DNA from 2 places in the Bacillus sp. NP247 genome. Region 1 is predicted to be linked to the other one. Evidence: predicted binding sites of a transcription regulator. Region 1 holds the regulator's gene; the other holds the start of a gene.
The links. The regulator LexA, encoded in region 1, represses DNA repair genes until DNA is damaged. The targets are predictions, from matches to a motif close to CGAACATATGTTCG.
Positions count from the first base shown of each region.

Region 2: a site for LexA is predicted at 12,977-12,990, ahead of KPL75_RS25370 (YolD-like family protein). Genes of this name have one in related genera too.

Region 1 is NZ_CP076653.1:906,896-923,202, reverse strand. It holds gene hflX (GTPase HflX) at 1-1,119, shown strand, start outside; gene KPL75_RS04810 (methionine gamma-lyase family protein) at 1,112-2,383, shown strand; gene glnR (transcriptional repressor GlnR) at 2,558-2,947, shown strand; gene glnA (type I glutamate--ammonia ligase) at 2,996-4,330, shown strand; partial or broken gene KPL75_RS04795 (ABC transporter ATP-binding protein) at 4,655-5,968, shown strand; gene KPL75_RS04790 (PadR family transcriptional regulator) at 6,196-6,519, shown strand; gene KPL75_RS04785 (DUF1700 domain-containing protein) at 6,512-7,054, shown strand; gene KPL75_RS04780 (DUF4097 family beta strand repeat-containing protein) at 7,055-7,858, shown strand; gene lexA (transcriptional repressor LexA) at 7,961-8,575, opposite strand; gene KPL75_RS04770 (YneB family resolvase-like protein) at 8,717-9,373, shown strand; gene KPL75_RS04765 (DUF896 domain-containing protein) at 9,419-9,658, shown strand; gene KPL75_RS04760 (bifunctional metallophosphatase/5'-nucleotidase) at 9,698-11,281, opposite strand; gene KPL75_RS04755 (phosphate/phosphite/phosphonate ABC transporter substrate-binding protein) at 11,467-12,405, shown strand; gene phnC (phosphonate ABC transporter ATP-binding protein) at 12,501-13,274, shown strand; gene phnE (phosphonate ABC transporter, permease protein PhnE) at 13,271-14,065, shown strand; gene phnE (phosphonate ABC transporter, permease protein PhnE) at 14,065-14,868, shown strand; gene tkt (transketolase) at 15,172-16,307, shown strand, end outside.
Region 2 is NZ_CP076653.1:4,870,470-4,886,776, reverse strand. It holds gene prpB (methylisocitrate lyase) at 1-592, opposite strand, end outside; gene prpD (2-methylcitrate dehydratase) at 611-2,047, opposite strand; gene mmgD (citrate synthase) at 2,146-3,267, opposite strand; partial or broken gene KPL75_RS27575 (HesB/YadR/YfhF family protein) at 3,683-3,955, opposite strand; gene KPL75_RS25415 (MFS transporter) at 3,971-5,116, opposite strand; gene KPL75_RS25410 (hypothetical protein) at 5,355-5,633, shown strand; gene KPL75_RS25405 (transglycosylase domain-containing protein) at 5,716-8,211, opposite strand; gene KPL75_RS25400 (KTSC domain-containing protein) at 8,677-8,886, shown strand; gene KPL75_RS25395 (YqaE/Pmp3 family membrane protein) at 8,966-9,172, opposite strand; gene KPL75_RS25390 (DUF6944 family repetitive protein) at 9,470-10,132, opposite strand; gene KPL75_RS25385 (SDR family oxidoreductase) at 10,386-11,093, opposite strand; gene KPL75_RS25380 (hypothetical protein) at 11,446-11,784, opposite strand; gene gerPF (spore germination protein GerPF) at 11,997-12,212, shown strand; gene KPL75_RS25370 (YolD-like family protein) at 12,498-12,833, opposite strand; gene KPL75_RS25365 (peptidylprolyl isomerase PrsA) at 13,481-14,332, opposite strand; gene KPL75_RS25360 (glycoside hydrolase family 25 protein) at 14,477-15,472, opposite strand; gene KPL75_RS25355 (hypothetical protein) at 15,861-16,307, opposite strand, start outside.

The DNA.
Region 1 (16,307 bases):
CCTGCGACTTATATAGGAAAAGGTAAACTTGAAGAGCTTACGCTGTTAACTGAAGAATTAGAACCAGCTGTTATTATTTTTAACAACGAGTTAACACCAAGCCAAATTCGGAATTTATCTTCAGTATTAGATGCGAGAGTGATTGACCGAACGCAGTTAATACTAGATATCTTTGCGCAACGTGCGAAATCGAGAGAGGGTAAGCTTCAAGTAGAGCTAGCTCAGTTGCAATATACAATGCCGCGCCTTATGGGGCAAGGTTTGTCTTTATCACGTCTTGGTGGTGGAATTGGTACAAGAGGACCGGGAGAGACGAAGCTTGAAACGGACCGTCGTCATATTCGATCGCGTATTGATGAAATAAAGAAACAACTTGCGGTTGTTGTGGAACATCGAAAAAGATACCGTGAGAGAAGAAAAGACAATAAAGTATTTCAAGTTTCATTAATAGGGTATACAAATGCAGGGAAATCGACGCTATTTAATAGATTAACGGAAGCGGATACGTTTGAAGAAAACTTATTGTTTGCAACGTTAGATCCGACAACAAGAAAGATGCCGTTACCTTCTGGTTATACAGTATTGCTAACTGATACAGTTGGTTTTATACAAGATTTACCTACGTCATTAATTGCTGCTTTTCGTTCAACACTAGAAGAAGCTGGTGAAGCGGATGTTATTTTACATGTTGTTGATTCGGCAGATTCTAATTATGTAGGGCATGAGCAGACAGTAAAACAATTATTGTCAGACCTTGAAATTAATCATATTCCTATTATTACGTTATATAATAAAAAAGATAAATTGCATCAAAACTTCATTCCATTTCCGAAAAGTGATTTCTTAATGACTAGTGCTTTTGAGGAAAGTGATTTACTGCGTATAAAAGAAGCGATAGAAATGAAGATGAAGGAAGAAATGGATGATTATCAAGTGGAAATTCCTCCGAGTGAAGGTAGGTTGTTAACGCTTTTAAAGACGGAAACGTTATTAACTAAAATGGAGTTTCTAGAAGATAAATTTGTATATGATTGTACAGGATATATATTTGCTCATTCATCGCTTAATGGGCAATTAAAGAGATTTTTAGTGGAAGAAGGAGAAAATAATAATGTTTGATCGTTTGAAAAATGGAGAAAAAATGGCTCCAATCGTAAAAGAAGTAGAAAGTCAAATTATAGAAGTGCATAAACGTGTGGATGAAGTAATTGAGAGTAATCAATTTCGTGTGCTAGAAAGTTTTCGTAAACATAAAATTAGTGATTCGCATTTTATTCCGACGACAGGTTATGGGTATGATGATATTGGTCGTGACACGTTAGAGAAAGTGTATGCGGATGTATTTGGAGCGGAAGCGGGTCTTGTTCGTCCTCAAATTATTTCGGGTACTCATGCAATTTCAACAGCTTTATTTGGTATTTTACGTCCGGGAGATGAGTTACTATACATAACGGGGAAACCGTATGATACGTTAGAAGAAATCGTTGGTGTGCGCGGAAAAGGTGTAGGCTCATTTAAAGAATATAATATTGGTTATAACGCAGTTCCGTTAACTGAAGAGGGGTTTGTGGACTTTGAAGCTGTTGCAGCTGCGATCCATAGTAATACGAAGATGATTGGTATTCAGCGTTCAAAAGGATATGCTACTCGTCCATCGTTTACTGTTTCACAAATTAAAGAGATGATTGCGTTTGTGAAAGAGATTAAACCTGATGTTGTTGTATTTGTAGATAACTGCTATGGCGAATTTATTGAAGAAGAAGAGCCATGTCATGTTGGTGCGGACTTAATGGCAGGTTCTCTTATTAAGAATCCTGGCGGGGGAATTGTTAAAACGGGTGGTTACATTGTCGGTAAAGAACAGTATGTTGAAGCGTGTGCATATCGTCTAACATCTCCGGGGATTGGTGCGGAAGCAGGGGCATCTTTATACAGTCTACAAGAAATGTATCAAGGTTTCTTCTTAGCGCCGCATGTTGCGGGGCAAGCGCTGAAAGGTGCGATTTTTACAGCGGCATTTTTAGAAAAGTTAGGAATGAATACATCGCCAGCGTGGAATGCTTCAAGAACAGATTTAATTCAGTCTGTTCAATTTGATGATAAAGATCGTATGGTTGCGTTCTGTCAAGCGATTCAATATGCATCTCCGATTAATTCGCATTTCACTCCGTATGCAAACTATATGCCAGGTTATGAGGATGATGTAATTATGGCTGCGGGGACGTTTATTCAAGGTGCAAGTATCGAATTGTCAGCTGATGGCCCAATTCGTCCGCCTTATGTTGCTTACGTACAAGGTGGGTTAACTTATTCGCATGTAAAGATTGCGATTTGTTCTGCGATTGATGCGTTAATTGAAAAAAATCTATTAACAATTTCTTAAAGGGAAGCTGTCGATTTCGGCAGCTTTTTTCGTGTGAAAGCAATCATTTGTACCATTAGAAAAAAGAGTGGAAAAATTTATAAAAAAACATGTAAGAAAAGCTAACATCTATTGACACTAAACATAACATGGTATAAAATGAGAAACAGTTAAGGCGAAGGAGGAACTGAAACAATGAAAGAAGATAGACGTTCTGCTCCGCTGTTTCCAATTGGTATTGTAATGGATTTAACACAATTATCTGCACGTCAAATTCGCTACTATGAAGAGCATAATCTTATTTTTCCAACCCGTACAAAAGGGAATCGTAGATTATTTTCATTTAACGATGTAGATAAATTGTTGGAAATTAAAGATTTGTTAGATCAAGGCTTAAATATGGCCGGAATTAAACAAGTATTGCAAATGAAAGAAAATCAAACAGAAGCAGTGAAAGTAAAAGAAGAAACGAAAGAAATTTCAAAATCCGAGCTTCGCAAAATTCTTCGAGATGAACTACAACATACAGGTAGATTTAATCGGACTTCATTGCGACAAGGTGACATTTCAAGGTTTTTTCACTAAAGATAACTGATTCTGAAGGTGTTTAGAGGGACTAAGGAGGAATTTATAATGGCTAGGTACACAAAAGAAGATATTTTCCGTTTGGCGAAAGAAGAGAATGTAAAGTATATCCGTCTGCAATTTACGGACCTTTTAGGGGTAATTAAAAACGTAGAAATTCCAGTGAGCCAATTAACAAAAGCTCTTGATAACAAAATGATGTTTGATGGATCTTCTATTGAAGGTTTCGTACGTATTGAAGAATCTGATATGTATTTATATCCGGATTTAGATACTTGGGTAATTTTCCCTTGGACAGCTGAAAAAGGTAAAGTAGCTCGTTTAATCTGTGATATTTACAATGCTGATGGTACTCCATTTGATGGCGACCCACGTAACAACTTAAAGCGTGTGTTAAAAGAAATGGAAGCATTAGGATTCTCAGATTTCAATCTTGGACCAGAGCCAGAATTCTTCCTGTTTAAAGTTGATGAAAAAGGAAATCCAACACTGGAATTAAACGATAACGGTGGATACTTCGACCTTGCGCCGATGGATCTAGGGGAAAACTGTCGTCGTGATATCGTTCTTGAACTTGAAGAAATGGGCTTTGAAATTGAAGCATCTCACCATGAGGTTGCACCAGGTCAACACGAAATTGACTTTAAATATGCAAATGCAATTCGCTCATGTGATGACATTCAAACATTCAAGCTTGTTGTAAGAACGATTGCTCGTAAACATGGTTTACACGCAACATTTATGCCGAAACCATTATACGGTGTGAACGGTTCAGGTATGCACTGTAACTTATCATTATTTAAAAATGGTGAGAACGTATTCTTCGATCAAAACGGTGATTTACAATTAAGTGATGATGCTCGTCACTTCATCGCAGGTATTTTAAAACATGCACCAGCATTTACAGCGGTAGCAAACCCAACTGTAAACTCTTACAAGCGTTTAGTGCCTGGATATGAAGCTCCATGTTACGTAGCATGGTCTGCACAAAATCGTAGTCCATTAGTACGTATCCCTGCATCTCGTGGTATTAGTACACGCGTAGAAGTACGTAGTGTTGACCCAGCTGCAAACCCGTATTTAGTAATGGCAACATTATTAGCAGCAGGTCTTGATGGAATTAAAAACAAATTAACTCCACCAGCTGCAGTAGACCGTAACATCTACGTAATGACGAAAGAAGAGCGCGAAGAAGCTGGTATCGTTGATTTACCAGCAACATTAGCGCAAGCGTTAGTTACTTTACAATCTAATGAAATCGTATGTGGCGCATTAGGTGATCATTTACTTGAGCACTTCATTGAAGCAAAAGAAATTGAGTGGGATATTTTCCGCACGCAAGTTCACCAATGGGAACGCGATCAATATATGTCTCTATACTAAGAGAGAAAAAAGCCCTGATACTACGGTATCAGGGCTTTTTCGTCATTTATCTACAATAAATTATAGCGAATGCTGTCGCATTTTTAGAGGTGTCAACAAGAGGTAATTTAGTAAAAATAATTTCTGTTGACTCGTTCTATATAAAGAACTAAAATGGCATTAACTAGAAATGTTTGTATATTTAAAACAATAAAAATATTATTTTTTCTTGATGTTTTGATGTCAATTTCAAGCTCATTGGTTTTAAATGAGGAGGGAAGTTATGGATAAGGAAATAAATTTAAAAAATCTATTTACTATCATACGGAAAAGAATTTGGATACTTCTATTATACAAATAGGAATTGCAATATGGTTATCCGTGAAAATAACTATTTTTGTTTTATTCGCGGGAATTGTATTAGCGTATTTTTCAAGACGGTTTATAAAAAAATCAAGGGAACTAGGGAATAGGACATCGGAGATAGCAAGGGGATATATTGGAGGGATAACCGATCATTTTAATGGTGTGAAAGATATTAAGAGTAATATGCTGGAGGATGCTAGATATAAATGGTTAGATAATTGGTGTGAAAAAATAGAGAAAGAGCAGCTTGAATTCATAAGGTTGAAAAACCATTCTCAGCTTTTTTATAAAATTACATCGTCTGTATTAATTGCCATGCTTATTTTTGTATCTATTAAATTGTTTAAATCTGAACCCACCCAATTACTATTAATCATACTCATCTTTTCGAGACTATGGCCACGATTTACGGCAATTCAATCAAATTTAGAACAACTGGCTGCAAGCATTCCTGCTTTTAAGTCATTATGGGAATTACAAGAGGAATGTAATGAAGCGATTGAAATGCAGGATATACATCAGCAAAAACATATAAAGGCGATTTGTATAGAACAGGGTATTGAATGTAAGGATATTTATTTTCGGTATAATAAGAAGGAGCATTTGTATGCACTTCAAAATATTAATGTGCAAATACCAATCAATAGTATGACGGCTATTGTGGGACATTCGGGAGCTGGGAAGAGTACATTAATCGATGTTTTAATGGGATTGATTCAACCAGAGAAAGGTCAAGTATTAATAGATGGAACCCCTCTTACAAGTGAAAATTTATTGTCATTGAGACGGGCTATTAGTTATGTGCCACAAGATCCTTTCTTATTTAATGCAAGCATAAGAGAAAATTTATTGATGATTGAGCCGAATGCGAGTGAAGAACAAATTTGGACTGCATTAGATTTTGCTGCTGCTGCTGAATTTGTACGAATACTTCCAAAAGGGCTTGATACTCTAATTGGAGATCGTGGAGTGAGACTTTCAGGTGGTGAACGTCAACGACTTGTACTAGCTCGAGCTATTTTAAGACAACCATCCATTTTAGTATTAGATGAAGCTACGAGTGCATTAGATACTGAAAATGAAGTAAAGATCCAATCAGCAATAGAAAGATTGAAAGGAACGATGACTATTATTGTTATTGCGCATCGTTTATCTACGATCCGTAATGCAGATCAAGTTATTGTTTTAGGAAAAGGTGAAATTGTTCAAAAAGGTGAATTTAATCAATTGGCTAAAGAGAGAAAAGGTGTATTTCGAAATTTATTAGGGTCACAAATGGAAGTTGGTTCTTAGAGGAGAAAGATTGAATGAAATCTTGTATTATTGTAATTCAAGTTGAATGATAGCCCGGATAATGGTCAGTTACAGCAGATCTTATTCGGGCTTTTATATTTGTGTTTTGTAAATTTAGGGAATAAATATAATTTAGTACCTTGCAATAAATAGTATCAAGTGGTATATTATGGATAAAATAAGTACCGTGTATTGAACAGTACTAAAATGAGAAAGGGGGATTGTCCTTGAATGTTCAGTTTAAAAAAGGTGTGTTAGAACTGTGTGTATTGGCGCTTGTAAAACGTAAGGATTGTTATGGTTATGAACTTGTTCAGCAAATTTCAAATAAATTTTTAATATCGGAAGGTTCTGTATATCCGCTATTACGTCGTTTAACGAAAGAGGGATATTTCCAAACATATTTAAAAGAATCCACGGAAGGGCCGCCCCGTAAATATTATCAACTAACAGAGCAAGGAGAGATACAACTTACGTTATTAGTAACAGAGTGGCGTGATTTTGCTAAAGGTGTTCAAGAAATTATTGAAGGGGTGGAATGGGATGAGTAAAGAGCAGTTTCTTAAAGAATTATCAAGTCATCTTAGAAAGTTACCGGAAGAAGAGCGACAAGATATTTTATTTGATTATGAAGAACACTTTCAGTTTGGGATAGAAGAGGGGAAAACTGAATTAGAAATAATAAAGGGACTCGGTTCTCCGAAAGTAATTGCGAAAGATTTGCTTGCTTTGTATCGCTTTGATGAGATGAAAAAGGATCCATCGACTTCAAATATAACAAGAGCTGTCATGGCAGCGGTTGGACTTAGTTTGTTTAATTTTATTATTGTGTTAGCCCCATTAATTGCAATTATAGCTTTTATATTTTCCTTTTGGGTCGGTGGTATTGCTAGTGTAGTGACACCATTTTTCGTTATTTTAAAAGTATTTATGGGTACTTTTATTTGGTTGGATTTTTTCGTTAGTATAACGTTTGTCGGAGTAGGTTTGTTGTTCTGTATTGTAGCTTATTATAGTACGAAGTGGTTTAAAAGATTATGTGTACGCTATGTAGTGTGGAACTTCAAAATGATAAAAGGGGAGTAGATGATGAAAAAAATATTATTAGTAGCTATCGCTTGTATCATTATTGGAGTAATAGGGATTTCACAAACATATGAAAAAGCAGTACAAACTGCAGAAAAAGGAGATAGAGAGGACGTAATTAAAAACGAAACGCTAAAAAATGTAGAAGTTAAGTTAGATGCTGGAGATATTGTTGTCCAAAAATCTCCTGATTCCTTTTTTTATGTAAAGCAAACAGGTGACGTAAGTAAACAGGAGATTCGTATTGCTGAAGATGGTGATACATTAAAAGTCATAGGGAAAATAGAAAAAGGTGTTTCATTTGATTTTTCATTTTACAATTTCGGATTTCAAACGCCTACATTAACTATATTAGTACCTGAACGTTCTTATCAAGAGATAAAAGTAAATTCATCCGCTGGACAAATAGAAATAAGTAATGTGAAAAGTGACCGCGTAAGTGCTGAAACACTCGCCGGAGAAGTGGATTTGAAACATATAACAGCAAAGAGTGTGGAGGGTTCTACAAAAGCTGGTGAGGTGAATTTTAAAAAAGTAATAGGGAAAGCATCAGCAAAAACGGCTAGTGGGGATATAGATATTATTGATCATGATTCTAAATATGATTTAGAGGCAATTTCAACTGCTGGAGATGTAGATATTACTTTATTGGAAAAACCACAAGATGCAGTTATAACTGGGCAAACAGCTGCTGGAGACGTGACAATTTTTAATGAAGAAAATAAAAATATAACGATTGGTAATGGTAGTAAAAAGATTAGCGGCAAAACTGCTGCTGGAGATGTTACTATTGAAACGCGTTAATAATGAATGAAATGAATTCTTTTGAATGAACGGAAATCTATCAAAATATAAAAAGAAGATAATTACTTATATAAATAGGTAATTATCTTCTTTTTATTACTTTTAATGTAAATCACGATATACGCCAATTACTTTTCCAATAACTGACACTTGTTTTAAAATAATAGGTTCTAGTGAAGAGTTTTCCGGTTGTAAACGGAAATGATCTTTTTCTTTATAGAAACGTTTAACAGTTGCTTCGTTATCTTCTGTTAAAGCAACTACAATTTCACCGTTGTATGCAGACTGTTGTTGGCGAACAACAACTAAATCACCATCAAAGATACCAGCTTCAATCATGCTATCTCCAGAAATGCGTAACATAAACACTTGATCTGCTCCAGAAACGATACTAGCTGGAAGTGGGAAGTGATCTTCTACACTTTCGACTGCTGTAATCGGTAAACCGGCAGTAACTTTTCCGACGATTGGAACTTGAATAACAGATTGTGTTTCTATTCGGTTGTCACCTAAAATTTCAATTGCGCGTGGTTTTGTTGGGTCGCGTCGAATATATCCTTTTTCTTCTAGTCGTGATAAATGTCCGTGCACTGTAGAACTAGAAGCAAGGCCGACTGCTTGACCGATTTCACGTACGGAAGGTGGATATCCTTTTTCTTGTACTTTTAGCTTAATAAAGTCGAGAATGTCTTGCTGGCGTTTCGTTAACTTTTCCATGTTTTCTAACACCTCGTTTTCTTTCATTTTTCTTATTATTAAGTATAACATGCGAAAAAACATTCTACAAACATAAGTTCGAACGAAAGACGAATTTATGATACACTATAAGGAAAATATAGTGAGAAAGAAGGGTTCAAAATGAATGCAATTATTTATGCACGTGTGAGCACAACAAAAGAAGCGCAGGAAACATCATTATTGCGTCAAAAAGATGAATTATTGCATTTAGCTGAGCGCTATCAAATGAATGTTACAAAGGTGATTGAGGAGCAGGCTAGCGGTTATACAATTGAACGTGATGGCATATTAGAAGTGCTAGATACAATTCGCGATGAACAAGTTGATGTACTTCTAATACAAGATGAAACGCGCCTTGGTAGAGGGAATGCGAAGATTGCATTAATGCACTGTTTACATAAAGAGGGAATAAAAGTATATACACATACGCATAATGGAGAATTAGAACTCTCTGACTCTGATTCGATGGTGCTAGATATAATTGGGATTGTTGAAGAGTATCAAAGAAAGATCCACAATTTAAAGATTAAGCGTGGCATGCAAAGGGCGATAGAGAAAGGGTTTCGTCCGGAAAATAATTTGAAAAATCGTCATTTAAGTATAGGACGTGAGAAAAAAGAAGTGCCAATTGAGGAAATTGTACGTTTACGCCGGAATGAATTAACTTTTGAAGAAATTGCAGCAACACTTCGTGGTTTTGGTCATGATGTTTCAAAAGCAACTGTACATCGAAGATATGTAGAATATACAAAGCAATTGCTTGATAAAGAGGATTAACTATTGTATGATAATAATCAGTTTTGAGTAGAAGGGGGATTCGAGATGCCAAGTCACGAACTCATTGAACGCATTAACTTCTTAGCGAAAAAAGCAAAAGCTGAAGGCTTAACTGAAGAAGAACAACGTGAGCGCCAATCGCTACGTGAACAATATTTAAAAGGATTTCGTCAAAATATGTTAAACGAATTAAAAGGAATTAAAGTCGTTAACGAAGAAGGCACGGATGTTACACCGGCGAAATTAAAAGCTTTAAAAAAGCAAGATAATGCAAAATTAAATTAAAAGATGGGCGCAGCCCATCTTTTTTATTTGTTAAAATCGTTATTTAATAACTTTCCAGTTGTCATTTTTCGTTGCTTCTATCCTTTTATGCTTCAATATATAGTTAGCGATAAGTTCAGACATATCTGTTGGTATGTCTTTTACTATTGGTTTATTTTGAAACATAAAGAAGTTCCCACCACCGCTTGCACGATAATTATTCATAACAACGTCATATTCTTCATTCATATTAAGAGAAGCGCCTTTATACTGTAAAAACTCTATTCTCTCCCCAATAGGTTTTGAAATGTTTAATACATACGAAATTCCTTCCCACATATCGTAATTATAGTGCGCAGGTTTTGGTTCTATGAATGCAGGATTAACAATTATATCTCCATCTTCATTTAATGTGAAATAAGTAGCAGAGAGTTCGAGAGCATCCTTTATATCTGCTCCAGTCACTCGAATAACCTGTAATGTGTTTGGATAAATATAATTGGTAACGATATCCCGCATTGTGACATGTTGCGGGAAACCTGGAGATGTATTTTGGAACAAACTTGTACAAGAAATAGAGACATTAGCTATTTCCATCTGTATTTTATTTATGAATTCAATAAAAGGATGGTCTTGCAAACGAGTTTGCATAGCATCTAAAATTCGCATGTCCCCATGAATGATTCCAATAGGTTGATCAAGCCAATTTTGTGTTTTCTCTTCATAATCGGCTACCAAGGAAAGAACATCTTTGTCTGCCTCAATTCCTTGTACGGGCAATAACTCTGAATAACTCTCTTTTTTCACCCATTTTTGTTCTGCTTTTTCGAATGTTACTGTTACTTTTCCAACTGAGTGTCCATTGCATCCGGTCTGTAAAACTGTTACACCATTATCCGTTGTTTGAGCAATTTCTCGGTGTTGGTGGCCTGTTAGTAAAATATCTATGCCTTCAATGTCATGGCATATTGCATATCCTTGGTTTTCACCTGTTAAAACTTCAGTCGGTTCTCCAGTTTGTAAATCACGTTCAAATCCTCCGTGATAGGCGACGACTAGTAAATCTGGTTTTTCATGTTCACGGATGTAAGAAACCCATTTTCTTGTAGTTTCGAATGCGTCTTCAAATAGTAGATCTTTAATGTGATGGGCTTGTTCCCAATTTGGGATGTAATGCGTTGTTACCCCTAAAATAGCAATTTTCACATTTGATTCGATATGTTTTATTATATATGGTTTCCCGAAATAAGGTTCTTTTATGTTTTTATCTAAAATGTTTGCTGATAGGTACGGGAAGTTTGCAGTATCTACAGCATGATTTAATATATCCATTCCATAATTGAATTCATGATTGCCGATAATTGCAGTGTCATACTCTAAGTAGTTAGCTAATAAGGACATTGGATTTTTCTTATCTTTTTCGTATGTAGCGTAATGATAAGTAAATGGTGTTCCTTGTATAAAGTCACCGTTATCAATCAAAAGAACGTTTGTATTTTGAGAACGTTCTTTTTTTATGAGAGTAGAAATTTTAGCTAAACCAATTTCTGCTTTGGAGTTATCTTGGTAGTGAATTGGATACACTGTACCATGTACGTCGCTTGTTAATAAAATATTTAAAGTTACAATTTGATTTTGATTCAACACCATTCACCTTTTCTATTGTTATCTTTCAATTAATCATATCAAATATATGAAAAGAATTTTAATGTGAATGTATAGAATGTGTAAAGATTCTGTAAATAAGCAATTGTTTGTAAAAATGTGTGATATATTTCTTCATGTTTATGGAAGATTATTTTATAACAACGAAAAATGGAGGCATTAACATGTTGAAAAAAGTTTTTGCAATGAGCACAACAGTTGTACTAGCAGCGGGATTATTAAGTGGATGTGGAACGAAGGAATCAAGTGCAAGTAAAAATGAAGATACGAAAAAAGGTTATGTACCGAAGACGCTAAATGTTCAATTTGTTCCTTCTCAAAATGCAGATACGTTAGAGGCGAAGGCAAAACCATTGGAAAAGCTATTAAGTGATAAATTAAACATTCCGGTAAAAGTTAGTATTTCAACAAATTACAATACAATTGTAGAAGCGATGGCATCTAAGCAAGTAGATGTAGGCTTTTTACCTCCAACAGCGTATGTGTTAGCACATGAGAAAAAGGCTGCAAACGTAATTTTACAGGCGCAACGTTTTGGGGTAGATGATGAAACCGGAGCTCCCACAAAGGATTTAGTAGATGTTTATAAATCAGAGTTTGTTGTTAAGAAAGATTCTAATATTAATAGTGTAAAAGATTTAAAAGGTAAAAAAATTGGCTATCAAGATGTAACATCATCAGCGGGTTATGTATGGCCTGCGGCTGTATTGTTAAAAGAGGGAATCGATCCGTTGAAAGATGTGAAACCTGTTACATTAAAAGGTCATGATCAGTCACTTATTGCTCTTTTAAATGGTGATGTAGATGCAGCTGTTGTATTCCAAGATGCTCGCAATATTGTAAAAAAAGATTATCCGAATATATTCGATCAAACGAAAATAGTAAAATTTACGGAGAAAATTCCAAACGATACAATTTCTGTACGCTCTGATTTAGATGCAGAGTGGAGCAAGAAATTACAAGATGCTTTCATTGAAATAGGAAAGAATGAGGAAGGGCACAAAATCATTAAAGAAGTATACTCACATGAAGGATATGTTAAATCTGATGATAGTAAATTTGATATTGTTCGTGAATATGGAAAGAAAGTGAAAACGCAATAATACATATGGAAATGGCGACTAACTGGAAAGTGTGTGATTTCAGTTAGTTTGCCGTTTTTCAGTTATTGATAATACATAGAAGGTAGGTAAGATGTGTGATAGAGTTTCGAAATGTTTCCAAAGTGTATCCGAATGGTACAAAAGGATTGAATAATATAAACTTAAAAATTCAAAAAGGTGAGTTTGTTGTAATGGTCGGGCTATCCGGGGCTGGAAAATCTACACTTCTCAGATCGGTAAATCGCCTTCATGAGATCACAGAAGGAGAAATCATTATTGAAGGGGAGTCTATTACTGCTGCAAAAGGAAAAGGATTACGACGCATGCGCCGAGATATTGGTATGATTTTTCAAAGCTTTAACCTTGTGAAGCGATCAACGGTACTGAAGAATGTATTAGCTGGGCGGGTTGGATATCATTCTACATTGCGTACAACGTTAGGTCTGTTTCCGAAAGAGGATGTGGAGCTTGCATTCCAGGCGTTGAATAGAGTGAATATCTCAGAAAAAGCATATGCACGGGCTGATGAATTATCAGGGGGACAACAGCAACGTGTATCAATTGCTAGAGCATTGGCACAAGAAGCAAAAATCATATTGGCAGATGAGCCTGTTGCTTCGTTAGATCCACTGACAACAAAGCAAGTAATGGATGATTTGAAGAAAATTAATGAAGATTTTGGAATTACGACAATTGTAAACTTACATTCTATTGATTTAGCGAGGCAATATGCTACTCGTATTATTGGATTACATGCTGGTGAAATTGTTTTTGATGGATTAGTAGAAGAGGCAACGGATGAAAAATTCGCTGAAATTTATGGGGACGTAGCTCAGAAAAGCGCATTATTAGAGGTGGCAGCAAAATGAATGAAGTGACGATATATTCGAAATCGATACCGAAGCCGCCGAGTAAATTGAAACATATGTTAACGGTTATTCTAGTTATTTTACTGTTGTGGGGTAGTAGTGTACAGGTCGACGCATCATTTTCAAAACTAGTAGTTGGTTTTCCAAATATGATGGATTTATTGAAGGAAATGGTGCCACCAGATTGGAGTTATTTTCAAATTATTACAACAGCAATGTTAGATACAATACGTATGGCGATTATTGGAACGACTTTAGGGGCGATTTTAGCCATTCCACTTGCACTATTTGCCGCAAGTAATGTATTTACTAGTGTATTTTTGTACAGTCCAGCTCGATTGATTTTAAATTTTATACGAACAATACCAGATTTATTATTAGCGGCTATTTTTGTAGCGATTTTTGGAATAGGACCACTTCCAGGTATTTTGGCTCTTACTTGTTTCTCGATTGGACTCGTAGCGAAATTATTGTATGAGTCCATTGAATCAATTGATCCAGGTCCATTAGAAGCGATGACAGCTGTAGGAGCGAATAAGGTGCAATGGATAGTTTATGGGGTCATTCCGCAAGTGAAAGCGCACTTCGTCTCCTATGTACTTTATACATTTGAGGTGAATGTACGTGCAGCAGCTGTTCTAGGTTTAGTAGGAGCAGGTGGTATTGGATTATATTATGATCGTACACTTGGATTTTTACAATATCAACAAACTGCCTCCATTATTATTTATACCCTTTTTGTTGTATTGCTAATTGATTATATAAGTACATTGTTGCGGGAGAAATTATAATGAGTAAAACGACGATAATCATACCAAAACCGAAGAAACTAAGTGTAAATCGCTGGATTATTTTTATAGCACTTACAGTTGTATATGTATGGGCCTTTTCAGGAGTCCCGTTAGAGGGAATAAAGAATACGGCGGGAGAAATTACAAAAGCAATTATGACAGGCGTATTAAACCCAGATTGGTCGTATGTATCTTTGCCAGATGGTGAAGATTTATTACATGGTTTAATTGATACGTTCGCAATTGCGATATTAGGTACATTTATTTCTGCTTTTTTATCTGTTCCATTTGCTTTTTGGGCGGCAACGAATATGAGTAGTGGAAAATTAACTTCAGGAACTGGGAAATTTGTACTTAGTTTTGTTCGTACATTTCCAGAATTAGTTATGGCTCTTTTATTTATAAAAGCTGTTGGTCCAGGCTCTTTTGCCGGAGTTCTAGCTTTAGGGTTACACTCTATCGGAATGTTAGGGAAACTATATTCGGAAGGAATTGAAAATATAGATAAGGGACCGACGGAAGCGTTAATAGCAACGGGTGCAAATCGGTTTCAAATACTTTGGTATGCGGTATTACCACAAGTGTTACCGGATTTTCTATCGTATACGTTATACAGGTTCGAAATTAATGTACGATCCGCTGCGATTTTAGGTGTTATTGGAGCAGGTGGTATTGGTACGCCATTAATTTTTGCACTTAGTTCACGTAATTGGTCTCGTGTGGGAATTATTTTATTAGGTATCATTTTAATGGTAATTATAATTGATTTTATTTCAAGTTCTATTCGTAAGCGAATTATTTAACTTATTTTAAAAGCGTCTAATTCAGATGCATTTTTGTATTTTTAAGTGTTTATCAAAAAAGTTGGTATAGAATAAATTAGTGTATTTGTATAAAAATACAGATAATTCCCTTTCTTTTTAAAATAAAAATAATAAAAAAGTATGTCATATTGAATGCCCATACATTCCCGTAATCACTGTTTTTTTTATGGGAAATCAAAAAAACATCAACATATTTGTCGATACATGTTGTATAATCTTGCGTGGGAAGCTATCATATAAATGTATAAAACGTTTACTAACATACGCGAAGGGAAGAATAGCATGTCACATTCAATCGAACAACTTTCTATCAACACGATTCGCACATTATCCATTGATGCGATTGAAAAAGCAAACTCTGGTCACCCAGGAATGCCAATGGGTGCAGCACCAATGGCTTATACATTATGGACTCAATTTATGAAACATAATCCAAATAACCCAACGTGGTTTAACCGCGATCGTTTCGTATTATCTGCAGGTCATGGTTCAATGTTATTATACAGTCTACTTCACCTATCTGGTTATGATGTAACAATGGATGACTTAAAGAACTTCCGTCAATGGGGAAGCAGAACTCCAGGACATCCTGAGTACGGTCATACTGCAGGTGTAGACGCAACGACTGGTCCACTTGGACAAGGTATTGCAACTGCTGTAGGTATGGCAATGGCTGAAAGACATTTAGCGGCTAAATATAACCGTGATGCGTATAATGTAGTAGATCATCATACATACGCTATTTGTGGTGATGGAGATTTAATGGAAGGCGTTTCTGCTGAAGCATCTTCATTAGCTGCTCATTTACAATTAGGTCGTCTTGTTGTGCTTTACGATTCAAACGATATTTCATTAGATGGCGATTTAAATCGTTCATTCTCTGAAAGTGTAGAAGATCGTTACAAAGCATACGGCTGGCAAGTAATCCGTGTTGAGGATGGAAACGATATTGAAGCAATCGCGAAAGCAATTGAAGAAGCGAAAGCTGACGAAAAACGCCCAACGCTAATTGAAGTAAGAACGACAATTGGTTTCGGTTCTCCAAACAAATCAGGAAAATCAGCTTCACACGGTTCTCCACTTGGTGTAGACGAAACAAAATTAACGAAAGAAGCATATGCTTGGACTGCTGAACAAGACTTCCATGTAGCAGAAGAAGTATATGACAACTTCCGTAAAACAGTACAAGATGTTGGTGAAACGACGCAAGCTGCGTGGAACACGATGCTCGGTGAATATGCACAAGCATATCCAGAATTAGCAAACGAACTGCAAGCAGCAATGAACGGTCTTCTTCCAGAAGGTTGGGAACAAAGCTTACCAACTTATGAATTAGGATCAAAAGCAGCAACACGTAATTCTTCAGGTGCTGTAATTAATGCTATTGCAGAGTCTGTACCATCATTCTTCGGTGGATC
Region 2 (16,307 bases), 1.3 Mb from region 1:
CTTCCGATTGAAGCGCTTCTGGAAAAATTGCGTCTGCACCTGCTTTAACATATGCATTCGCTCTTTCAATCGCAGCATCTAGTCCTTCTACACCGCGTGCATCTGTGCGTGCTACAATATATAAGCTTGGTGCAACTTCTTTAATCGCTTTAATTTTTTGAACTAATTCTTCTGTAGTAACAAGTTTCTTACCATTTAAATGTCCACATTTCTTTGGTAATTGTTGATCTTCAATTTGAACAGCCGCTACTTTTGCCTCTACCATTTCTACAGCTGTTCTCGCTACGTTTAGTACTCCACCAAATCCTGTATCAATGTCAACAAGAACTGGTAAATCTGTAGCTCTAACTAGATCTCTTGCTCTTTCAGCTACTTCAGTAGATGTCACGATACCTAAATCTGGTAGACCTTTACTTGCAGTGTAAGCAGCTCCCGATAAATAAAGAGCTGAAAAACCTGTATTTTTCGCAACAAGAGCCGCCATTGCATCATGAGCACCTGGAATTTGCAAAATTTCATTTGCTTCTACTAAAGCTCGGAAGCCATTCGCAAGCTCCTCTTGTGTTGACTGTTTATTCACAACCCAAGCCATTCTAAATTCCCCCTATTATTAAATTAAGAATAGATCTACAAATTCGTTTACATTCATATTTTCTAGTTTTTCTTCATTTAAACAAACTTCATGAATTTGTTCTTGTTGCTTACTAGAATAATGACCTGCCATATTTGCAGTGAATTTTTGAACAACTTTTGGAATCGCTTCATCTCTACGGAAACGGTGACCAAGTGGGTATTCACATTCCACATTTTCTGTTACAGTACCATCTTTAAAATGAACTTGAACAGCGTTGGCGATTGAGCGCTTGTTCGGGTCAAGATAATCTAAACTGTACTGTTTGTTTTCAACAACAACCATCTTATTTCGTAATTCATCTACACGTGGATCATTTGCTACTACATCCTCATAATCGTCCGCAACGATATCTCCTTTTAATAAACCAATTGCTGTAATGTATTGTAAACAATGATCACGATCAGCTGGGTTATTTAATGGACCTTCTTTATCGATAATACGAATTGCTGATTCATGAGTTGTAATTGTAATGTGATCAATTGCATCTAATCTTTCTTTAATTTCCGGATGTAATTTCACAGCACATTCTGCAGCTGTTTGTGCATGGAATTCTGCTGGGAATGACACTTTGAATAATACATTTTCCATTACATAAGATTCTAGTGGTCTTGCTAATTTTAATTCTTGCTTGTTAAATAACACATCTTGGAATCCCCATCCTGGTGCAGATAAAGCTGTTGGATAACCCATTTCACCTTTTAAAGCAGTCATTGCAAGATGAACACCGCGGCTCGTCGCATCTCCTGCTGCCCATGATTTACGTGAACCAGTATTTGGAGCATGACGATATGTACGAAGACTAGAATTATCAATCCACGCATGTGATAATGCATTAAAGATTTCTTCACGCGTTCCGCCAAGCATTTTCGCAACTACTGCAGTTGTTGCTACTTTTACATATAATACATGGTCAAGACCAACACGATTTAAGCTGTTTTCTAAAGCAAGTACACCCTGAATTTCATGTGCTTTAATCATCATTTCTAGTACTTCACGTACTTTTAATGGTTTTTTTCCTTCTGAAATACGAACGCGGCTAATATAATCTGCTACTGCTAAAATTCCGCCTAAGTTATCAGATGGATGTCCCCATTCTGCTGCAAGCCAAGTATCGTTATAGTCTAACCAACGGATCATACATCCGATATTAAATGCGCCTTTTACTGGATCTAGCACATAAGATGTTCCTGGTACACGTGTACCATTTGGCACGATTGTTCCTGGTACAACTGGTCCTAATAATTTCGTACACTCCGGGTATTGTAGTGCTAAAATTCCACATCCAAGTGTATCAAGTAATACGTAGCGGGCCGTACTGAATGCTTCTGCACTTGTAACCTCTTTATTTAATACATAATCCGTAATTTCTTCTAATAATGCATCTTTTTGTTTAATTTCATTTGTTTTAATCATGCTATTCTTCCCTTTCTGTCGAAAATTCGTTATTATTAATGATGGGTGTCGGTCAAACACCCATCTGGCGGGCGGCGCTAACAACTCCCCAGTTGTTTTTATTTACTAAATACATGTCGCTCGCCAATATAATTTACACGTGGACGGAACAAACGATTGTTCGCATGTTGCTCAATTACGTGTGCACATAGCCCTACTGTTCTAGAACTAAAGAAGATTGGTGTGTAAAGTTGAATTGGAATACCAAGCATCCAATATACTGGAGCAGCATAGTAATCAAGATTCGGATAAATGCCTTTTTCCTTCTCCATAATCTTCTCTCCAGCTTCACACATTTCATATAGTGTATAATCGCCTTTTACATCACAAAGCAGTTTTAAAGCTTCCTTCATCATAAGTGCTCTTGGATCTATCTTCTTCATATATACGCGATGTCCAAAGCCCATAATTTTTTCTTTGTTATAAAGTTTCTTCTGTAATAGTTCTTCAAATTTCTCAACATTGCCAGCTTCTAAAAGCATGTACATAACCGCTTCATTTGCGCCACCATGTAAACTTCCTTTTAAAGATGCAACTGCACCTGTTAGAGCACCGTATAAATCCGATTGTGTTGACGCAATTACACGCGCTGTAAATGTAGAGTTTGGCATTTCATGTTCACTATATAAAACAAGGGAACGATCAAAGATCTTTTCCTCAAGTTCAGTTGGTTTTTTACCAGTTAACATATAGAAGAAATTCGCACTATATGACAATTCCTCCAGGGGCTGAATTGGCTCCTCATTATTTAAAATATGATAGCTATTCGCTACAATATTTGGCACTTTACTTAAAAGCTTGTACCCTCGACTTTTATTCACTTCTAACGAGCGGTTTTCGATATCACTATCGTAACCAGCTAATGCAGATACACCTGTACGTAACCCATCCATAGGATGCGTTTCCTTAGGTAATGCCTTTAGCACGTTGAATACACCTTCTGGCACTGCATATTCTTCTTTTAATTTCTTTTCAATTGTTGCTTTTTCATCCTCATTCGGTAGATGTTCTTCTAATAAAAGGTGCACAATGTCTAAATACTCTTTTGTTTTTGAGAGTTCGATTAAATCATACCCTTGAATTACAATTTCACCTTTTACTGTGTCAAGAAACGAAATTTTCGTCTCCGCTGCTACTACACCATCTAATCCCGGGGAAAATTTTTCTTCAGCTTTCATCATTATTTCCTCCAATCCTAATAGATCTTCGTGCACATAACTGTAAGCCTTTACATTACTGTGAAACTACATTTCTATTTCAATGTATCAGAGTTTTTAGAAGATTTCAATTTATTTTATAATGATAAGTTTCCTATACTTTTACCGATGTAATAATACAATTTTTCAAAAATAACTTTCATCTTTTATAAAGAAAGGACAGACATCCTTTTAATATTTTTCAAAACGAAATATAACAATTATCCATATAATCCGACTAAATATACCTTTAATCCCTTTTTCTTTAACAAACATAAAAAACCGAGCTGCACTCATGCACAGCTCGATTTTTTATTATATTTATTTCATACTCCCATAAATATAATTCTTATATAAAATTTATTTATTTTTAATAAAATTATTATTTTACATAATTAAATTAAATTTCTTCCGTTTCTTTATGATAGCTTACAACTAATTCATAGTTTTGAAAGTACGAAAGATCATCAAAATCTATAAAAATAAACTACCGTCTTTCTCAACTGACACTATTTCCCCATCTGATTTCTCAGAAAAAATCCCTAAAGAATATTCGGGCTGAATTTTGAGGTGGGCTCGCAAATAGCTGTATAAATCGAATAGATTCATCATGCTTTATACGCAATTCTTCCTTAAACCATTGTAGAGCATCATGATCAATTGAAATTTTCATCTTCGCTCCTCCTGTTTACGCAAAATCCTTTTTGCCAAATCGTTGTTTTACAAAAATGACAAATATAATTAAAGCTATTAATCCTGAAATTGCACTACCTGCGAATAAAATACGGTAACCAAATACTTGTGAAACAAATCCAAGTAAAATCGCACCTAATCCAATACCTAAATCAAATGCGGTAAAGAATGAAGCGTTAGCAACTCCTCTTTTACTCGGAGCAACAATTGTAAGCATCGCTGCTTGTAAAGCAGGCTGCGCTGAACCAAATCCAACACCGTATAATACCGCTGCGATAATTACACCCATTAAACTATTTGAAATGGTTAATACAACTATAGCTAAAATAGTAATACATAGTGCCGGGAGTATGATAAATACTTCTCCATACTTATCTAATAATTTCCCTGAAATCGGACGTACAATTGTTAAAGCAATTGCATATACAAGAAAAAATGTTCCAGGATTCACATCAATTGATGATGCAAATAACGGTAAAAACGTTGTTATGCCTCCGTATGCAAATGATAAAAAGAAAACAACAATCGTTATTGATAAAACGGATTTTTCAAACAGCTGAATTTCCCCTTTTTCTTTTTGTGGCGTGAATGGCATTTTCGTTATTAACGATAATATGACTGCCATAAAGGATAAAAGAGTTGCTAATAAGAATAGGCCATGAAATGAATAATTTTGTACAACCCATAATCCAATCATCGGGCCGATTGCCATCGCAATTGTCATCGCCATCCCATACCAGCCCATACCTTCACCACGGCGTGAATCTGGAATAATATCAGTTATCGCTGTCCCAACAGCTGTTGTAGAAACGGCCCATGTCACTCCGTGAATAACACGTAAAACAGCTAAAAGGACAATAGTTGATGCTAAATTATACGAATACATCGTTATCCCAAAAAAGATGAGTCCGAAAATAATAAAAGATCTTCTACCATATTGATCTAACATACCTCCAATAATCGGTCGTATTACAACTGCGGCTATCGTAAACATTCCCATCATCAGCCCAACTTGTGATTCATTTCCACCAATCTCTTTAATAAAGAGCGGGAGCGTTGGAACAAGTAAATAAAACCCTGTAAATAAAAATAACATTGCGATAGTCATTTGAATAAATGATTTCGTCCATAATCGTTCCATTAAAATTCCTCCATAAACACGTAAAATATTGCAATCAACACATCAATTGTATATTTTTCATGTTCCCTTGCCCTCCGCTAATAGACGTATCTTTTCATAATAAATGGTCTATCCTCAATTCGTTTTGGTCTTACGACTTTGTACGTATGTTTTAACCAAAAGTCCTATCTATGTGTACCTTAATAAGTATTAAAAGAATATACTACTTTATCATTGAAACTTAGGAGTGATCGTTTTCATGTGGGTATCACCAAGAATAACCGCCGTTGTCCCAGCAGCTCCCTCAATACATGTTCCTGCCGTTCATACAGCTAGTTCTGATGTTGGTATCGAACTTCCTGCCGCTTGGCAACAATATCAATCGACTGACCAAGTCACCCCTTCATTTTGGCATCATGGTACACACCCGAGTAGTACTACTTTTTATGGCCCTAGTTATCCAATACCGCCAACTCAAATTTTTTATCATTTCCCATCAATTTACTTTCAAAATTTCTATGGTACTTTTAATATTTAAAAATAATATTACTCTTTATAATACAAAAAGCACCAAAGAAACCGTTTTTCCCGGTACCTTTGGTGCTTTTAAAATGCATTATTTATTGTCCATTATTGGAAGGAGCCTCTCCTGTGTTCCCGCCAGTAGTTGGTGGGGTTGGCGTTTCTTGGCCACCTCCAGTGGTTGGTGGTGGAGTTCCTTGGCCACCTCCAGTGGTTGGCGGAGTTGGCGTTCCTTGGCCACCTCCAGTGGTTGGCGGAGTTGGCGTTCCTTGACCACCTCCTGTAGTTGGTGGTGGTGGAGTTCCTTGACCACCTCCAGTGGTTGGTGGAGTTGGCGTTCCTTGGCCACCTCCAGTGGTTGGTGGAGTTGGCGTTCCTTGACCATTTCCATTGTTTTGTTCATTTTGCTTATTCTGTTCATCTTGTTTCTTTTGCTCTTCTTGCTTCTTAAGTTCCTCTTGTTTCTTTTGCTCTTCTTGTTTCTTAAGTTCTTCCTGTTTCTTTAATTCTTCTTGCTTTTTCTCTTCTTCAGTTTTTTGCTGTTGATCTTGTTTTGGTTGTTCCGTTGTATCCGGTACGCTAGTATTTGGAGATGAATCACGTTTTTCACCTTTTATACGTAACTCGCTACCTTCTTGAATAACACTACTTGGCATTTTAAAGCGTGATTTATCTGTAGCCATCTCGCTCATCATTTCTTTAAAGATCAACTGTGCAATTTTCGTATTTTTACTACTAATATACTCATTTTTACCATCTTTCATATATCCAGTCCATACTGCCATCGTATATTGCGGTGTATATCCTGCAAACCAACTATCACGAGTTGCACTTTCTGGAATTCCATATTGTGCTAGTTGTTTTGAAGAATAGTTAGTTGTACCTGTTTTACCAGCTACATCTAAAGAGCCCACATTTGCCGCTGTACCAGTACCTGATGTCACTACTGAACGAAGCATATCAGTAATCATATATGCTGTAGAATCCGCCATAACTGATTTTGGTTTTTGTCCAAAACTTTGTGACTTGCCGTCTGGATAAACTACTTTCTTAACAAAATGCGGCTTTGTATACTTACCATCATTACCAAATGCCGCATAAGCACCAGCTATTTCAGTTGGCGATACTTCATTTGTACCAATAGCTGTAGATTCATCCGGCGTTTGCTTTAATGTAATACCTAACTTCTCGGAGAAGTCTTTTGATTTACTACTTCCGACTTCTTTTGCAGTTTTAATTGCCGGAACATTTCGCGACATTTTTAATGCTTCACGCATTGTAATTGGGCCTAAATGACTTCTGTCTGCATTTCGCACTTCTTGTCCAGTTGAATACTTAAATGGAGAGTCGTCAATTTGATGATAAGTAGACCATTTTAAGTATTCAATAGCAGGACCGTAATCAAAGATTGGCTTCATTGTCGAACCAGCTGCACGATCTAATTCAATCGCCATATTATGCCCTTTAAATACTGCTTTATTTTCACCGCGCCCACTACCTATAGCGCGAACTTCCCCTGTTTTTGTATCCATAAATGTGAAAGCACCTTGGAATTTATCATTTGGATAATCAATAATATTTGTATTTAAAATATTATCAGCCAATTTCTGTGCTTTTGGATCCAACGTTGTATAAATTTCTAAACCATCAGAACCAATATTAGCATCTGGTAATTCTTTTTCTACTTCTTTCACAACCGCATCCATAAATGCAGGATATGGCATTGTTTGTTCAGTTACAGTCTTAAGCCCATCTGTTACTGGAACTTTTGATGCTTCTTCCATTTCTGCCTTTGTAATATAACCATGTCGATTCATTAAGTTTAGTACAGTATTTCTTCTTTCTGTTGCCCTTTCGACATTTTCTTTTTTCGTTGGATCATAGTTATTCGGTGCTTTCGGCAAACCGGCAAGCATCGCAACTTCTGGTAATGTTAAATCTTTTAATTCTTTACCGTAGTAGTTTTGCGCTGCTGTTGCGATTCCATATGAACGATTACCTAAATTAATTTTATTTAAATACATCTCTAATATTTCATGTTTTGAATATTGTTGTTCTAGCTTATACGCTAAATATATTTCCTGAACCTTACGCTTTGACGTTTTTTCCATCGATAAGAAGTAATTTTTAATAACTTGCTGCGTTATCGTACTTCCACCTTGAGAGCCATAATCTCCTTTAAGACTGACTAAAACCGCACGGGCAGTACCTTTAAAGTCTACCCCGCTATGCTCGTAAAAACGTGCATCTTCTGTTGCTAAAAATGCATTTTCTACTAATTTTGGAATTTGATCATACGTAACATTCGTTCGCTTTTCTTTCCCATATTCATATACCAAATTCCCGTCTTTATCATAAATTTTTGAGGATAACGGATTAACAAGTTTTGATTTCTCAAGTTTTGGCGCATCCTTTATCATAACGAAAAAGGTAGCAACCCCTGCCACTAAACCTACAATACCAAGTAGTAAACAACTGATTAAAAATTTACGAAAAAACGATGTTTTACCTTTTGGTTTTGTTTTTTTAGAAGCTGGCTGTTTTTTCTTTTGAACTTGTCGTCGTTCCTCTCGAGAACGATAATTTTCTGACATGTTACTTTCTCCTGCCTTTCAATTCTCCCGTTGATTTACATAAAATATTGAGGTCACCTTCACAAATATACTTATATTTAGAAAGTTTATTAACCGGAAGCATTCAATATTTTCCCAATTCACAGATTATAAATTTTGGAATACTTCTTATACAAACTATATTCACCTCTATTTTTTTCTAATAATACCGCCCCTTAAAGCATAGAATGTAAGAAGTGAATTTTAATACCTCGTATAAATAATATACCTTTTTTTCAAATGGTCAATATTTTCTTATTAATAAATCAAAGGTGAAATAAAAATAGCACAACTATATGTACTTCGTGTGAACTTCCTTATAATTACGTATAACGAACATTTAATATCTTACATATAAGTATAATACCCCTTTAATTATAAGGATTTCAATACCACATCCCCTTGCCTACAAGAAAACACCTTAAATGAAAAGTAAGGAGTTGCGTAATGATAAAATTATCTCCCGTTATATCAAGAAATATAGTTGCTGTTGGCTATAATCCTTTTTCTATGATTTTACGTATTCAACTAAAGAATGGTATGTATGATTTCTTTAACGTACCAGAAAGTATTTACACCGGTTTATTAAACGCACACTCTAAAAGTTATTATCATAATACCTATATTAAAAATTCTTACCGCTACACTAAAATTTAAACTTGATTGGCATACAAAAAAAGAAAGGCGAATCAAATTCCCTTTCTTTTTTTGTATGTTTTCACTTGCAATTCACCTTCTATCTTCTTTTATTAATTTCATCGTACGCTTGAATTTGTCTTTTAAGTCGCCTGTCGGCTTTTTTATCATGTACGATAAGAACTGCGTGTATCGCTCCTGGAACCCAAAAAATTAAGGTTAAAATGAAATTAATAATCGCTTGAAACGGCTTTCCGCAAAATAAAACAGCTACCGGCGGAAGTAGAATTGCTAATAAGTACATCATGTCTGAAAAACTCCTTAATGTTTATTTTTCAATTCTTACCCATCCATCTCCTATACTATCAAACCTATGAAATCATGTTATTTCTAAAGACGTATATAAGAACTCATCATTACAAAAACCACATATAATAGTATAACTAAATGAAGAGCCTCTCACTAACGTTAATAAGCTATTTTCACCTGTTCGTTTATATGTATATTCTACGCCCATATGAAAAAGCCTACAAAAAGAATTATCACATCAATCTTGTCCTACTTCTAAAATTGAAATACTCCAAACTTCATTTAAATGAGTATTTCATTGCCTTTTCTTAGATTCCAATCTTTGTTCCTCTACTATTTCTGTTAATCCAATTGCTGAAATTACAGTACCTATTGCCTGTATCCAAATACCTATTAGCCCTATTATACGTTGATTTTCTTTATCTATATTACTGTCTTCATTTTCCTTTTCTTCTTTTGATATATTGTGAATACCCTCATATGCTTGTAACCCTGCACCTAAACTTTGCATTGAATTCCCTAATACAATAATCCACTGTGTTCCATTTATCTCATTCAATGCTACTTCTACTCCTAAAAAAGCTCCAATTGATTGCAAACTATTTCCAGTAATTATAAGGAAATCATTTTCTTTTATTTGTTCATTTAGATTAAAATACGTTCCTATTACATTAGAAATATTACCTAAAGCTAATAACTCAATCCCCGTTTTCGCTAGCGCTTTATTTTTATTATCTACAGTTACATCTTGCTCCTCACATTTATCTTCATCTTTCACATCAATAGTTGCTATAATTTGTAATATATATCCGAGGGCTTGTAATGAACTCCCTACAATAACAAGATCCGACTCAATCTGTTCTTCTCCTGCAAACCCTCTAGTTGTTCCAATAGCTGCTATAAGATTTCCTCCTACTTGAAACCATGCCCCTGTCAATTCTAAATCGCGTAGGTTCATTTCCCATCACCTATATTAAAATTTTCTAGTACATTCGAAATAAACAAATATCACCTTTAATTCATTATTTTATTTTTCATATGTAATTTTGTGCATCACATAATGTAATAATAATACAAAAGAGCACCTTTCAGGCGCTCTTTTTGACAAGGAGTTTCTCGATGAATGTATACTTTGCAAATGCTTCCCACATAATTCAATATATGCTTGTCCTTTAAATCTGTGAATATAACATTTAATACCTATCTGAACATTAAATGCCTACCGGACATGTCAATGAATCTCCATTTTTATCTATTGATATATTTAATATATAATGAATTGCTTTATGTGACCACATTTCAGGTGTAGGAGATTCTTTTACATATTGAGGTGCACATAAGTGAAGCATTGGAGTGCTAATACTTCCACCTGGATCTAAAGCAACTACGGCCATGCCATTTGGCAGTTCCATTGCCATAGACTGAGTGATACCTTCAATAGCAAACTTCGAAGCACAGTATGGCGCAAGTTCAGCCTCGCCTTCTCTTCCCCAACTAGAGCTCATATTAATAATAATTCCTTCTTTCCTAGCTATCATCGCCGGGACGAATGCTCTAATGACATTTACTACCCCGTTCACATTTACACTCATTACACTTTCAAATTCTTGAGCGGTAACTTTCCATAGCGGTGCATTTTGATTAACAATCGATGCATTATTTATTAACATATCGGGTGCCCTATACCTATTAAGAATACCACTTGCCCATTTACTAACTTGGTGATGATTTGAAACATCAATTATTTGAAAATCATGTGAAGCACCGTAATATTTATTAAGCTCTTCAATTTTATTTTTTGAGCGTCCACACCCTGCTATGTTCCATCCCAATTCATGAAACCTATCAACCATTGCACGTCCTAACCCTTGCGTTACTCCAGTAATAATTACAAGTTTCCCAATGTCGTTTCGCTCCAACTTCATCTCCTCCTTTCAATTAATATTACTCTTTTTATTCTTATTCAACCTCTCACTTAAGTATCAATTCATTTCATACTTTAGAAGTATTTTTGATATTACATATTACAAACAAAAAGAGTAATTATCATAATTACTCTTTTTGTTTATATCGTTATTATTTTAAAATTGTATCTTCTCTTCCCACATTTCTCACACCGACGAATAAAAGTTACACCCAATTTACCATTTTTATTATCTTGTATTTTAATAAAACCCTATTTATGTTTACAGTTCGATTCATCCAAATACTTTTCAATCCACTTTTTCAACTTAACAGAGCCCACCTCTATCAAAGAATTTCCACCTAGTTTTATAACATACTTTTATATAAATTCTCAATCTCATTTTGCAGCTTTTTAAATTGCTCAAAATGCATTGTTATAGATTGAATACTATTCCTTTCAACATTTTTCTTCACTAATAAAACACCTGTATCGTGAAAAATCGCTTCAAGTTCTTTCCTTATAGATATTTTCGTAATATATGCGGTTTTAATTGCCGATAAAATTGCTATTTCATTAAACTTTAATTTTATTTCATTAGGACAAAATGCTTTTTCGATCAATGTAACATCATTACTATAAATAAAAGCAACAAGTTTACTTGATTCTGCATCTGTTAAATCCACTGTTTTTATAACATTATCCATTACATTTCGCCTCCTTTAATTCCGTATATATTAATTATTCAAATTTATTCTTTTTAAAATTCCACTCTTCATTAATTTTAACATACTTTTTGCTCGATTGATTAAACAAAGCTTCAAACATTTTTCTATTCCGGAATATTTGTCAAATGAACCAATTAGACTATACCTCCATATAGTAATGCAAACAATTACTTATAAAGTAGGTGAAAATTATGCCCTCAGTTGTTGGGAATTTAGTTGTACAAAATAGTAACGGATCTTTCAACTTAGGTGATTTCTACAATGTTTCTCCAAAAGAGAATACGAAAGCTTATAACGGCTCTGGCGCATCTAACGTTGGTTTCGTAGTGAACACTTTTAGTGGGGTTAGCGCGACTAATACATTTGATTCTGATCTAGCAGATCAAAACCAAGTTGGTACGGCCTAACCAGATCTGTAATCATTTTTGTATAACATTTTTAAATTTGTCTATACTATACTCAGGCTGATACACAGCTATCGTCGATTTTTTGAGTGCCAATCTTTTTCTCCCTTTCCCTGGGACTAAGCAGCTAGCTTGCATCTAGCTGCTTTTTCATTTAGTTCTTCATCTCTTCAAAAAATTAGGTTTTTACAGGTAGCCTGACTCACAGTCGAATTTTGAGGTGTGAATCTGTCTGTCCGTAAATAGCTGGATAAATTAAAGAAGCTAAACTTCAAAATTCAGCTTCTTTTAGGTTACATCAATTATGTCCATTGCAGAAAATATATTTGTTTTATAAAATGCATCTGTACATTTTACAATTTGTTGAATTGGATTTATATGAACCACTGTCATATAACTCGTAAGTATGTATCCTTCTTCAAAATATGTCACTAACATCTCTTCTTCAGACAATAATGAAGTTAATAATTTATCTGAAATGCTTTCTTTCGCTTCATTCGTTATTAGCGGTCTTTGGACTTTTAATTTCTCTCCAATAATTTTTTTCATACTTAATAATTGTTCCGACATTACTGTAAACGGAACCCACTCTCTTCCTTTTTCCTGTATCTTTTCATAATTCATTTTCTTTACTCCTCAATTTTCTACATCTATCTATTCATAAAAATAAAAATTCCACTTCTAAATACACTTTATCCATCTCTTATTTATATGTAGCGTAGCTTTCTAATTAAAAACTATTTATGCATTTGTAGAAATCCCCACCCCGAAAGAACGTTTGTTCTAATTATATACGAACTAACGTTCTTTCGGAAGTGCAACATGTAAATTTTTTAAACAAAATGCAACTTTAATATATGAAGTTTATTCGTACTCATTGATTACTCCCTTTTATTAATCAAATTTCTTTGCACTTCCTATAAAGTTAATTTATACTCCAATAAATATGATATGTACCATTCTTTAAATTATGTACTCTATTCAATTTCTAAGAAAATATTAAAAATACATTTGGTTTATATTTAACAAAATTAATTAACTAAAACATTATCAGTTCAACATTTTGCGAAGTAATTGCTTATTTTTTTTATTTACACCAAAATTTTCTATTGTAATTCTTAATATTTAAATGTAATATTGTATTGTCTTACTATCTATTTATAACTCACACACTAACGAGAAAAGGGAACTCTATATGAGTTCCCTTTTCTATTAAAAATTAAAAAACAGAAATATAGCACTATGCTAAACCTCTGTTTTTCTTCTAAACCTTACTTTTCATCTAAGAATTTAAATGTATCTTTAAATTCATTATCAGTTACTTTAATATCCGCTTCTTTCAATAGATCATTGACTACTTGTTGTTTCCATTTACCTGTCGCATCTTGTAGTCTTTGTTGTTCTAAATCTTTTCGAATAGTATCTTTCACTTCATCAAATGGTTTCAATTCTTTTTTATCTGTCACTTTTATTATATGATAACCATATGATGTTTTTATTGGCTCACTTACTTGCCCTGCATCTAATTTATATGCAGCTTCCTCAAATTCTTTCACAGTTTGACCAGGAGCAAAACCAGCTATTTCTCCGCCCTGTTCCTTTGAACCAGTATCTTCCGAATATTGTTTCGCTAAAGCAGTAAAATCTTCACCATTATTTATTTTCTCTTTTACTTCTTTCGCAGTTTTTTCATCTTTCACTAAAATGTGACTTACCTTCATTTCTGGTTTATGGTTATCTTTCACATCTTTATCTGTGACAGTCGCTCTAATCGCTTTCTCAAGTGCAATTTCTGGCTTCATTCTCTCTTTTAATTCATCTTCATTTTTTAATCCTACTTGCTCTAAAGCCACTTTAAACTTGTCACCCATTTGTTCCTTCGCTGCTTCTACTTGTTTTTTAGCTTCTTCATCTGATACTTCATATTTATCTAGCAATGCCTTATTTAACATCATTTGAGATAAAGTACTTTTTCCATATGTTTGCCTTAATTCTTTACTTAACTCGTTCTCCGTCACGTTTCCTACTTTTGATGTTGCAACATTTTCTGAGGAACCACACGCAGACAATGTTAGCGCCACACATGTAATAATAGTTCCCATAAATAGCTTTTTCTTTTTCAATTAAAATACCTCACTTTGATAAATGTATATTAGGAACTATACAGCGCTATTGTGAAATTAATGTGTTTTCCGCAAGTATTTCTCTTCATGCCAAAGACAAGCTTTATTAAATACAAAATCCGGCATAAAGCCGACTTTTTAACATCATTTAATCTGCACATGTTCTTCTTTGATCCATTTGTTCCCACCTATATCTATATATCCATCTTGACGATTCCAAATACGATAAGGGACCTTCCCATCGACCGCACCTGTATCATTCCCGTTTGGTCCATCGTACGTTCTAATTTCATATCCAGGTGCGTATTTTGAATATGCATAAAACCATTGCACATTAAAGTGTTCTAACTTAGCCCACTGCTGTTCACCACCTAAACAAATCATATCTTTTTCGCCACCTCCCCAATAACCTTTAAAGATTAAATATGGGATTTTTTTCGTAAGTCTTCCTGTGAACTGTGGATTTGCAGGATTTTCATATAAATTAATGCCGTATCCATCATCATATTTTGAAACTGCAATACCCATTCCATTTGGTTGCTTTGTATTATCTATACTTGATTGATTTGTTTTGTTTGTACCTATAAACCAAGAAAGATCCTTATTTCCAATTAATTGATTCAAATCACATTTCCCAATACCAGGAACATTTCCTGAATCAGTATATTGCCAAATATCGCACGGATATGCTGGTTTATTCCCTCCATAACGAGGAATCCAAATAAAATCAGCATCAATATTGCGAGCTCCAAATGATATATACGTGTGATGCCCTACATATAAACCAATTTTTTTTGCACCTAATCGGCGTAATTCATCAATAAATGCTTGCGTCCCGCCCTGCATATCTACCATTGTTTGAACTTCTACATCTGCCACCCAAAATTTGGCGTTTTTATCGCCACGATTCCAAAAATCTTGCGCTTCTTTTTTTGCATCTGATATAGATATAAAACGGCAAAATGCATAATTTCCAAATGGAATACTACGTTTCTTCATTTCTTTCACATAACCTTGATACATAAAATCGACCGTATTCGAGCCATCTTGAACTCTAGCAATAACTAAATCTAGTTGAGACGCTGCAATATCCCAATTAATATTTCCATTCCATTTCGAAATATCTACAATATAACCCATTACTAATCAACTCCTTTTTATTATCCTATTCAAAGCTTGTATTATTGCTAGACCCATATGCCTAATAGCAAGCTTCTATAAGACAAATAAATATATTTTCATCATTTTTTAAAACTAAATAATTTCTTTTTATCCATAATACTCAAGTTCTTCTTTTTTGCATTTGCAAACGATAGACTTGCGTTTATTTCATACTAAATATCGGGATAAAACTATAAATAATGTGCATACTATATGTAAGCTATTTTAGCTTATACTCATGACTGACCTCCAATATTTTTCAATCTCCCTGTAAAAAGACAGCTAAATAATAAAAGCTGTCTTTTTATTATTTCCTTTATGTACAAGAAAAAGACATTTTCGATTCAGGAAAATGTCTTTTCACATTTTAATAATACAATTTTGGTGTTATATCCTTATTTTCTATATTCCCTTCAATTACAAATCGTACATCATCATTGCTTGTAACGCAGCTTGTAGAGAATAAAATAGGGATATCGCACACAACGTCGTTCATTACATCATGAAATACATTGGCAGCAACACCTGTAAACGTTTGGCAAAGGTTTGAGATATCATCGTTAAAAAATTGAATAACTTTCGCAGCAAAAACTGGAAAAATAACATTCGCTCCACCTGGTAGCTGTGGCTGTACAACAACTTGTTGAAAATAAGGATTATTTTCTAGCGCTACTTGAAATAAATGTGCAATTTCAAATGCATCTAGTGGACATGGAAGCGGATTTACAATCACACTTTCTGCGTTACTAACAACAACCGTTACACTTACGTTTCCAAATTCCACGAAAGATTTAAGAAGCGTAGCTAATGCTAT